2 regions of the Leifsonia sp. 10L418 genome follow, and region 2 is predicted to be linked to the other one. Evidence: predicted binding sites of a transcription regulator. Region 2 holds the regulator's gene; the other holds the start of a gene.
What was found. Region 2 encodes LexA, which represses DNA repair genes until DNA is damaged. Its sites were predicted from a motif close to TCGAACANNTGTTCGA; they were not measured.

Region 1 (3,413 bases), on a different contig from region 2:
GCCGGAGTGCACGACGTGGCCGCCGTTGACGCCGGCGCCCGGTCCGATGTCGACCACCCAGTCGGCCGTGCGAATCGTGTCTTCGTCGTGCTCGACGACGATGAGCGTGTTGCCGAGGTCGCGGAGCGCGACCAGTGTCTCAATCAACCGGCGGTTGTCACGCTGGTGCAGGCCGATGCTCGGCTCGTCGAGAACATAGAGCACCCCGGTCAACCCGGAGCCGATCTGAGTCGCCAGACGGATGCGCTGCGCCTCGCCGCCCGACAGCGTGGCCGCGGCCCGGGCGAGGTTCAAGTAGTTCAGACCGACCCGGATCAGGAAGTCGAGGCGTGCCTTGATCTCGCGCAATACCTGGGCGGCAATGGCCGCCTCGCGGTCGGTGAGAACCAGCTTGTCCATGAACTCGCGGGCATCGATGAGACTGAGTTCGCAGACATCCGCGATGCTGGCGTCATAGACCGTCACGGCCAGCACTTCCGGCTTCAACCGGGTGCCGTCGCAGACGGGGCAGTTGACCTCGCGGAGGTATTCGGCCCAGCGCTGACGCTGGGTGTCGGTTTCGGCCTGCAGGTACTGGCGTTCGATGTAGGGAACGACGCCTTCGAAGCCGGAGGTGTAGCTCATCTCCCGGCCGTAGCGGTTCTTCCACTTCACCTTGACCTCGAAGTTGTCGCCGCGCATCACGGCATTCTGCACGTCGGGCTTGAGCTTCTTCCACGGGGTTTCCAACGAGAAGTTGAGGTCGCGGGCCAGGCCGTCGAGCAGTTTCTCGTAGTACTGGAAGAGCCCCTTGCCCTGGGTGGTCCAGGGCAGCACAACGCCTTCGGCGATGCTGAGGTCCGGGTCGCCGAGAAGTAGATCCTGGTCGACCGACATCCGGGTGCCGAGTCCCGAGCATTCCGGGCAGGCGCCGAACGGGGCGTTGAACGAGAAGGTGCGTGGTTCGATTTCGGTCAGCTGCACCGGGTGGTTGTTCGGGCAGGACAGCTTCTCAGAGAAGCTCTGCCAGGCTTCGTCGCCCTCGCGGTCGATGAAGTTGATCTGCACGAGGCCGTCGGTGAGCTTGAGGGCGGTCTCGAGCGAGTCGGTCAGGCGGCCGAGCAGCTCGGGGCCGGCGACGAGACGGTCGACGGTGACCGAGATGTCGTGTTTCTGCTGCTTCTTGAGAGTCGGCGGTTCACTCAACTGAATCTGGGTGCCGTCGACGACCGCGCGGGAGTACCCGCTCGCGGCCAACTCGCTGAACAGGTCGACGAACTCGCCCTTCTTCTGCGAGACGACGGGGCTGAGAATCTGGTACCGGGTGCCGGTCTCGAGTTCCATCAGCTGGTCGGCGATCTGCTGCACCGTCTGCGACTGGATCTTCTCGCCACAGATCGCACAGTGCGGCACGCCGATGCGTGCCCAGAGCAGGCGCATGTAGTCGTAGATCTCGGTGATCGTTCCGACCGTGGAGCGCGGGTTGCGGTTGGTCGACTTCTGGTCGATCGACACCGCGGGGCTGAGGCCCTCGATGAAGTCGACGTCCGGACGGTCGACCTGGCCGAGGAACTGCCGGGCATAGGCGCTGAGCGACTCGACGTAGCGGCGCTGGCCCTCGGCGAAGATGGTGTCGAAGGCGAGCGACGACTTACCGGAGCCCGAGAGCCCGGTGAAGACGACGAGGGAGTCGCGCGGGATCTCCAGATCGACGTTGTGGAGATTGTGCACACGTGCGCCGCGGACGCTGAGCTTGGACCCGGTTACCTTCGAAATTGACACTCGTCGAGTCTATGCAGTGCTGCCTCCGAAATGCCTGGTCCGACACGCGCTCTGAGCGAACATATGTTCGAGTTTCTTCAGCATTCGGCAGGTCGATTCGCTCAGCGCCGCGAACCGCCGATGAGAAGGGTGGCGAGGTAGCGGTGGGCGTTGCGGGCACGGAACGCGTTTCCGAGCACCAATCGGAGCGCGTCGGCATTCTCTCCTGGCTCGGACAAGGCTGCTTGCGCCCGGGTTTGCAGGATCGTTCGCCAGCCTGCCGCGTGGCGCACGACGTGATAGTCCTCGAGAGTCTCGACATCCGCACCGGCGACGAGCACAGCCGCCAGACGGGATGCCAGGTCAACGGCATCGAGCATCCCCGTGTTCAACGACGAGCCACCGGCCGAAAAGACGTGGGCGGCATCCCCGGCGAGGAGTACCCGGCCGACTCGATACCGTTCGGCCTGGCGACTGTTCCCAACAGTCGAGCGCAGCCATTCGCCGCCCGTGATCGGCAACTCGAATCCCAGCACCCGCGTGATGCTGGCCCGGAACTCATCGAGGGAGATCTCGGCGGCCGGCTCCTGCTCAGCCCGCGGCTCGTGCGTGCTGAGAAGGTACAGGTCTTTCGGTGCCCTGCGATCAAGGGCGGACACCGGGGCGAGCGTCAGGACGCCGGACGGAGTGTAGTGGAGCTGGAAAAGCGCCAGTTGGCGTCCGTTCGCAAGTGTGACGGTGTTCCTTCTGCGCCTGAGTGCCGCCGCCGGGATTGTGACGCGACCGATGCGGGAGAGTTGATCACTTGTGATTCCGGGAAAGGAGACGCCGAGACGATGCCGAATGAAGCTGTGCGCCCCGTCGCAGCCGGCAAGAAAGTGCGCAGTCACGGTATACGCGCCGTCGGAAGAGGCGACCATCACCCTGACGCGATCGCCCTCATCGTCGAATCCCGAAACTGCATGACCACGCCGGATCACGGCCCCCAGGGCAACCGCTCGTTGCGCGAGCAGTTCCTCAAGGCGACTTTGCGGGATCGGGAGCACCCGCAGCGGGTTGGCACGAAACGGATTCAGCCGCAGCGTCACTGCTCCGAACTGATAGCGGGGTACTGGAATGACGTGCATGCCGTGCTGCCCACGCAGCAGACCGCGCCGTTTCACGACGTTCGCGATCTCCCCAACGAGACCGTTGCCCTTCGGCATCGCATCCGGCTCAGCCTCCTTCTCGAGCACAAGCGCACGGACGCCCACCCGGCCAAGCTCACAGGCGAGCATGAGTCCTACCGGACCCGCACCCACAATGACGACATCCACCTCGTCCGGATCAACCACCGCAATTCCGCCTTCCGTTCACGCCGTTCCGAGCCCTCAGCAGGGACTCGGGCGTAGCCCGCTCGACCGCGCGCTCTGCCGCTACGAACTCAGGTGGCCGGCCTTCTCCATCTGACGCAGCTCCCGCTTGAGCTCAGACACCTCGTCACGCAACCGGGCGGCGAGCTCGAACTTGAGCTCCCCGGCAGCCTCGAGCATCTGCGTGTTGAGGTCGAGGATGATCGATTCGAGGTCGTTGGCGCCGTTCGCGGCAAGACCCTCCCGGCGCAGGTTGGGCGTCGGAGCCTTCTTGCGCTTGTCGCGCCCGGCGAGAAGCTCGGCCGTGTCGGCCTCTTCGCG
Region 2 (3,413 bases):
CCGAACAGCACGAAGTTGCTGCCGCTGCGGTGCGGTGAGTAACCGAGGTTCCGAAGCTCAGTCACGATGCGATCCCGCTGCACCCGGATGTCGTCGACCATCGAAAGCATCTCCGGCGTGTGCGCGAGCGCCGCGTTCGCCGCGGCCTGCGTCAGCGCCGACAGGTGGTACGGCAGTCGAACCAGGCGCATCGCATCCGTCACCGCCGGGTCGGCCGCCAGGTAGCCGACGCGGGCGCCGGCGAAAGCGAAAGCCTTGCTCATGGTCCGCGAGACAAGCAGGCGCGGGCGCCCCTCGAGCAGTGTCAGAGCGGATGCCTCCCCGTCGGCCGCGAACTCGGCATAGGCCTCGTCGACGAGAACGATGCCGTCGGTGGCGTCGTAGACGGCGGCAATGGTCTCCAGCGAGAGCGGCGTGCCGGTGGGGTTATTCGGTGAGCACAGGAAGACCAGCGAGGGGTTGGTCTTCGTGACCCACTCGACGGCGGTCTCCGGGGACAGCTCGTAGTCGGCATCCCGCTCTCCGGCAATCCAGTCGGTGCCGGTGCCGGAGGCAAGAATCTGGTACATCGAATAGGTCGGCGAGAATCCCAGCACGCTGCGGCCGGGGCCGCCGAACGCCTGCAGTACCTGCTGGATCACTTCGTTCGAGCCGTTCGCCGCCCAGATGTTCTCGGGGGTGAGGCCGTGACCGAGGTAGACGGCGAGGTTCTCGCGGAGCTCGGTGAATTCGCGGTCGGGGTACCGGTTGACGGTCAGGATCGCGCGAGCGAGAGAGGCGACGATGTCGTGAGCAACAGCCTCGGGAATCAGATGCGTGTTCTCGTTCACGTTGAGGGCCACCGGAACGTGAAGTTGCGGGGCACCATAGGGAACGAGTCCGCGCAGATTGTCGCGCAGGGGAAGGTCATTGAGGCTGGTCACCCGAGCAATATTACCGGGCCGCCGTGGGCGTCAAAGGCGAGATGCCGACACCAGAACACGGGGCAGGGGCCGGGCGGGTCCGGCAGCGCAGCCGGGGTGGTGCTGACTAGTCGGTGGCCGGAAGAGCGAGGCGCTGGCCGGGCTCGACGGAGGCTGAGTCAAGCTGGTTGAGGGCGACGATGTCAGCGATGACATCGCGCGGGTCCGCTTCGGGGGCGATGGTCTCGGCGAGCTGCCAGAGGGACTGACCGGCCGAGACGGTGACGTAGTCGAACGTGGCCGTACCGCCGGTGCCGTTGGAAGCGATTGCCGCTCCCCCGTTGATGGTGACGACGAAGGCGCCGACAACGAGCGGGAGTGCCGCCATCGTGCTGAAAACAATACGACCACGTCGGGTCAGACGCAGACGGGTGGTGCCAATGGAGCCGTGCGGAGCTGCCGTGCTGACTGCTGTGCTCATGTTGAACCTCCTGGTAAGTACGGGTCCGGCTCCCGGGGAAGGGAGTCGCATCCGAATCTATGTTCCGAATATATATTCGATTGTTCGAAGAATCAAGCCTCTTTACGGTTGTTCTTCGAAACAATCGGGCAACACACTCGAAGAAGTGTTTGTTTTCCCGGGGTGCGGGGATACAGTTTTTCTTGACGGATCGAACACAACCAGACACCTCTGACATTCGAACGGAACGGCCGTCGCTGCCGCAGGAGTAGCGGCGCGGTCTGAGCAGTGGCGCAGTTTGAGACGCACAACATCGGCACGAGGAGCGAGTGACATGACGAAAGAGACAAGCGGCCCCCGCGAACGCGGCGGCACCCGTCGCCGAAAGAGCCTGAGCGAGAAGCAACTGGCAATTCTCGACGTGATCTCGCGTTCGGTCAGCAGCCGCGGTTATCCGCCGAGCATGCGCGAGATCGGCGATGCCGTCGGGCTCGCCTCGCTCTCGAGCGTGACTCACCAGCTCAACCAATTGGAGTTGAGCGGCTACCTGCGTCGCGACCCCAACCGTCCGCGTGCACTCGAAATCCTCATCGAGCTGCCGCAGTCCACCGACGACAACTCGGTCGGCGATGCCGATTCGTCGGCGTCGAACGCGCAGATCGGTGACGCAGCGATGGTTCCGCTTGTCGGTCGCATCGCCGCCGGCATCCCGATCACCGCGGACCAGCAGATCGATGAGATCTTCCCGCTTCCTCGCCAGCTCGTGGGCAAGGGCGACCTCTTCATGCTCAAGGTCGTCGGTGAGTCAATGATTGACGCCGCCATCTGCGATGGCGACTGGGTGGTCGTACGACAGCAGAAGACGGCGGAGAACGGCGAGATCGTCGCGGCCATGCTCGACAACGAAGCGACAGTCAAGGTGTTCCGTCAGCGTGACGGCCACACCTGGTTGCTCCCCCGCAACACCAACTTCGAGCCCATCATGGGCGATCACGCCGAAATCCTCGGCAAAATTGTGGCGGTACTCCGCTCGGTCTAGCCCTGCCATCCCCGCGAAACAGCAATTGTCGGAGCCTCAACTCGTACCAGGCTCCGACAATTGCAGTTTCGCGAGAGAACTAGCTAGCGAACAGGGGCCTCCACGCGCGCCCGCACGATCTGCGTGGCCTCCACGATATTGGCCAGGGATTCGATCGTCTCGTCGTACCCACGGGTCTTGAGACCGCAGTCCGGGTTGATCCAGACCTGACGCCCCGGAATCGACTCCAGGGCCCGCTCGATCAACTCGGTCACCTCGGTGACGCTCGGCACACGCGGCGAGTGGATGTCGTAGACGCCCGGGCCGATTCCGTGATCGAAGCCGCTGGACTGGATGTCGCTGACGACCTCCATGCGCGAGCGGGCCGCTTCGATGCTCGTCACGTCGGCATCGAGATTGCGAATCGCCTCGATCACAACGCCGAACTCCGAGTAGCAGAGGTGGGTGTGGATCTGGGTGACCTCCGCGACGCCGGCGGTGGCCAGCTTGAACGACCCGACCGACCAGTCCAGGTAGTCGGCCTGATCCTTCTTCTTGAGCGGAAGCAGCTCGCGCAGCGCCGGCTCATCGACCTGAACGATCGTGATGCCCGCCGACTCCAGGTCGCCGATCTCGTCGCGCAGGGCCAGCGCCACCTGGCGAGCTGTCTCACCGAGCGGCTGGTCGTCACGCACGAAGGACCAGGCCAGGATCGTGACCGGACCGGTCAACATCCCCTTGACGGGCTTCTCGGTCAGCGACTGCGTGTAGACCGACCAATCGACGGTGATCGGCTTCGGTCGGGACACGTCTCCCCAGAGGATCGACGGGCGCGTGCACCGGCTGCCGTAGGACTGCACCCATCCGTTCTCGGTGACGGCGAAGCCGTCGAGGTTCTCGGCGAAGTACTGCACCATGTCGTTGCGCTCTGGCTCGCCGTGAACGAGGACGTCGAGTCCGAGTTCGTGCTGCAGGTCGACGACGCGAGCGATCTCGGCGCGCATCAGCGCGGTGTACTCGTCGGCCGTCAGCT

Region 1: uvrA (excinuclease ABC subunit UvrA) is a predicted target of LexA. The motif match lies at 1,817-1,832, and genes of this name have one in related genera.

What each region holds. Positions count from the first base shown of each region.
Region 1 covers NZ_JBFTJN010000008.1:227,565-230,977, forward strand. The annotation lists gene uvrA (excinuclease ABC subunit UvrA) at 1-1,761, opposite strand, end outside; gene AC1DCF_RS16160 (FAD-dependent monooxygenase) at 1,863-3,074, opposite strand; gene uvrB (excinuclease ABC subunit UvrB) at 3,156-3,413, opposite strand, start outside.
Region 2 covers NZ_JBFTJN010000004.1:279,655-283,067, reverse strand. The annotation lists gene AC1DCF_RS11530 (histidinol-phosphate transaminase) at 1-923, opposite strand, end outside; gene AC1DCF_RS11525 (LysM peptidoglycan-binding domain-containing protein) at 1,030-1,383, opposite strand; gene lexA (transcriptional repressor LexA) at 1,697-2,401, shown strand; gene metE (5-methyltetrahydropteroyltriglutamate--homocysteine S-methyltransferase) at 2,485-3,413, opposite strand, start outside.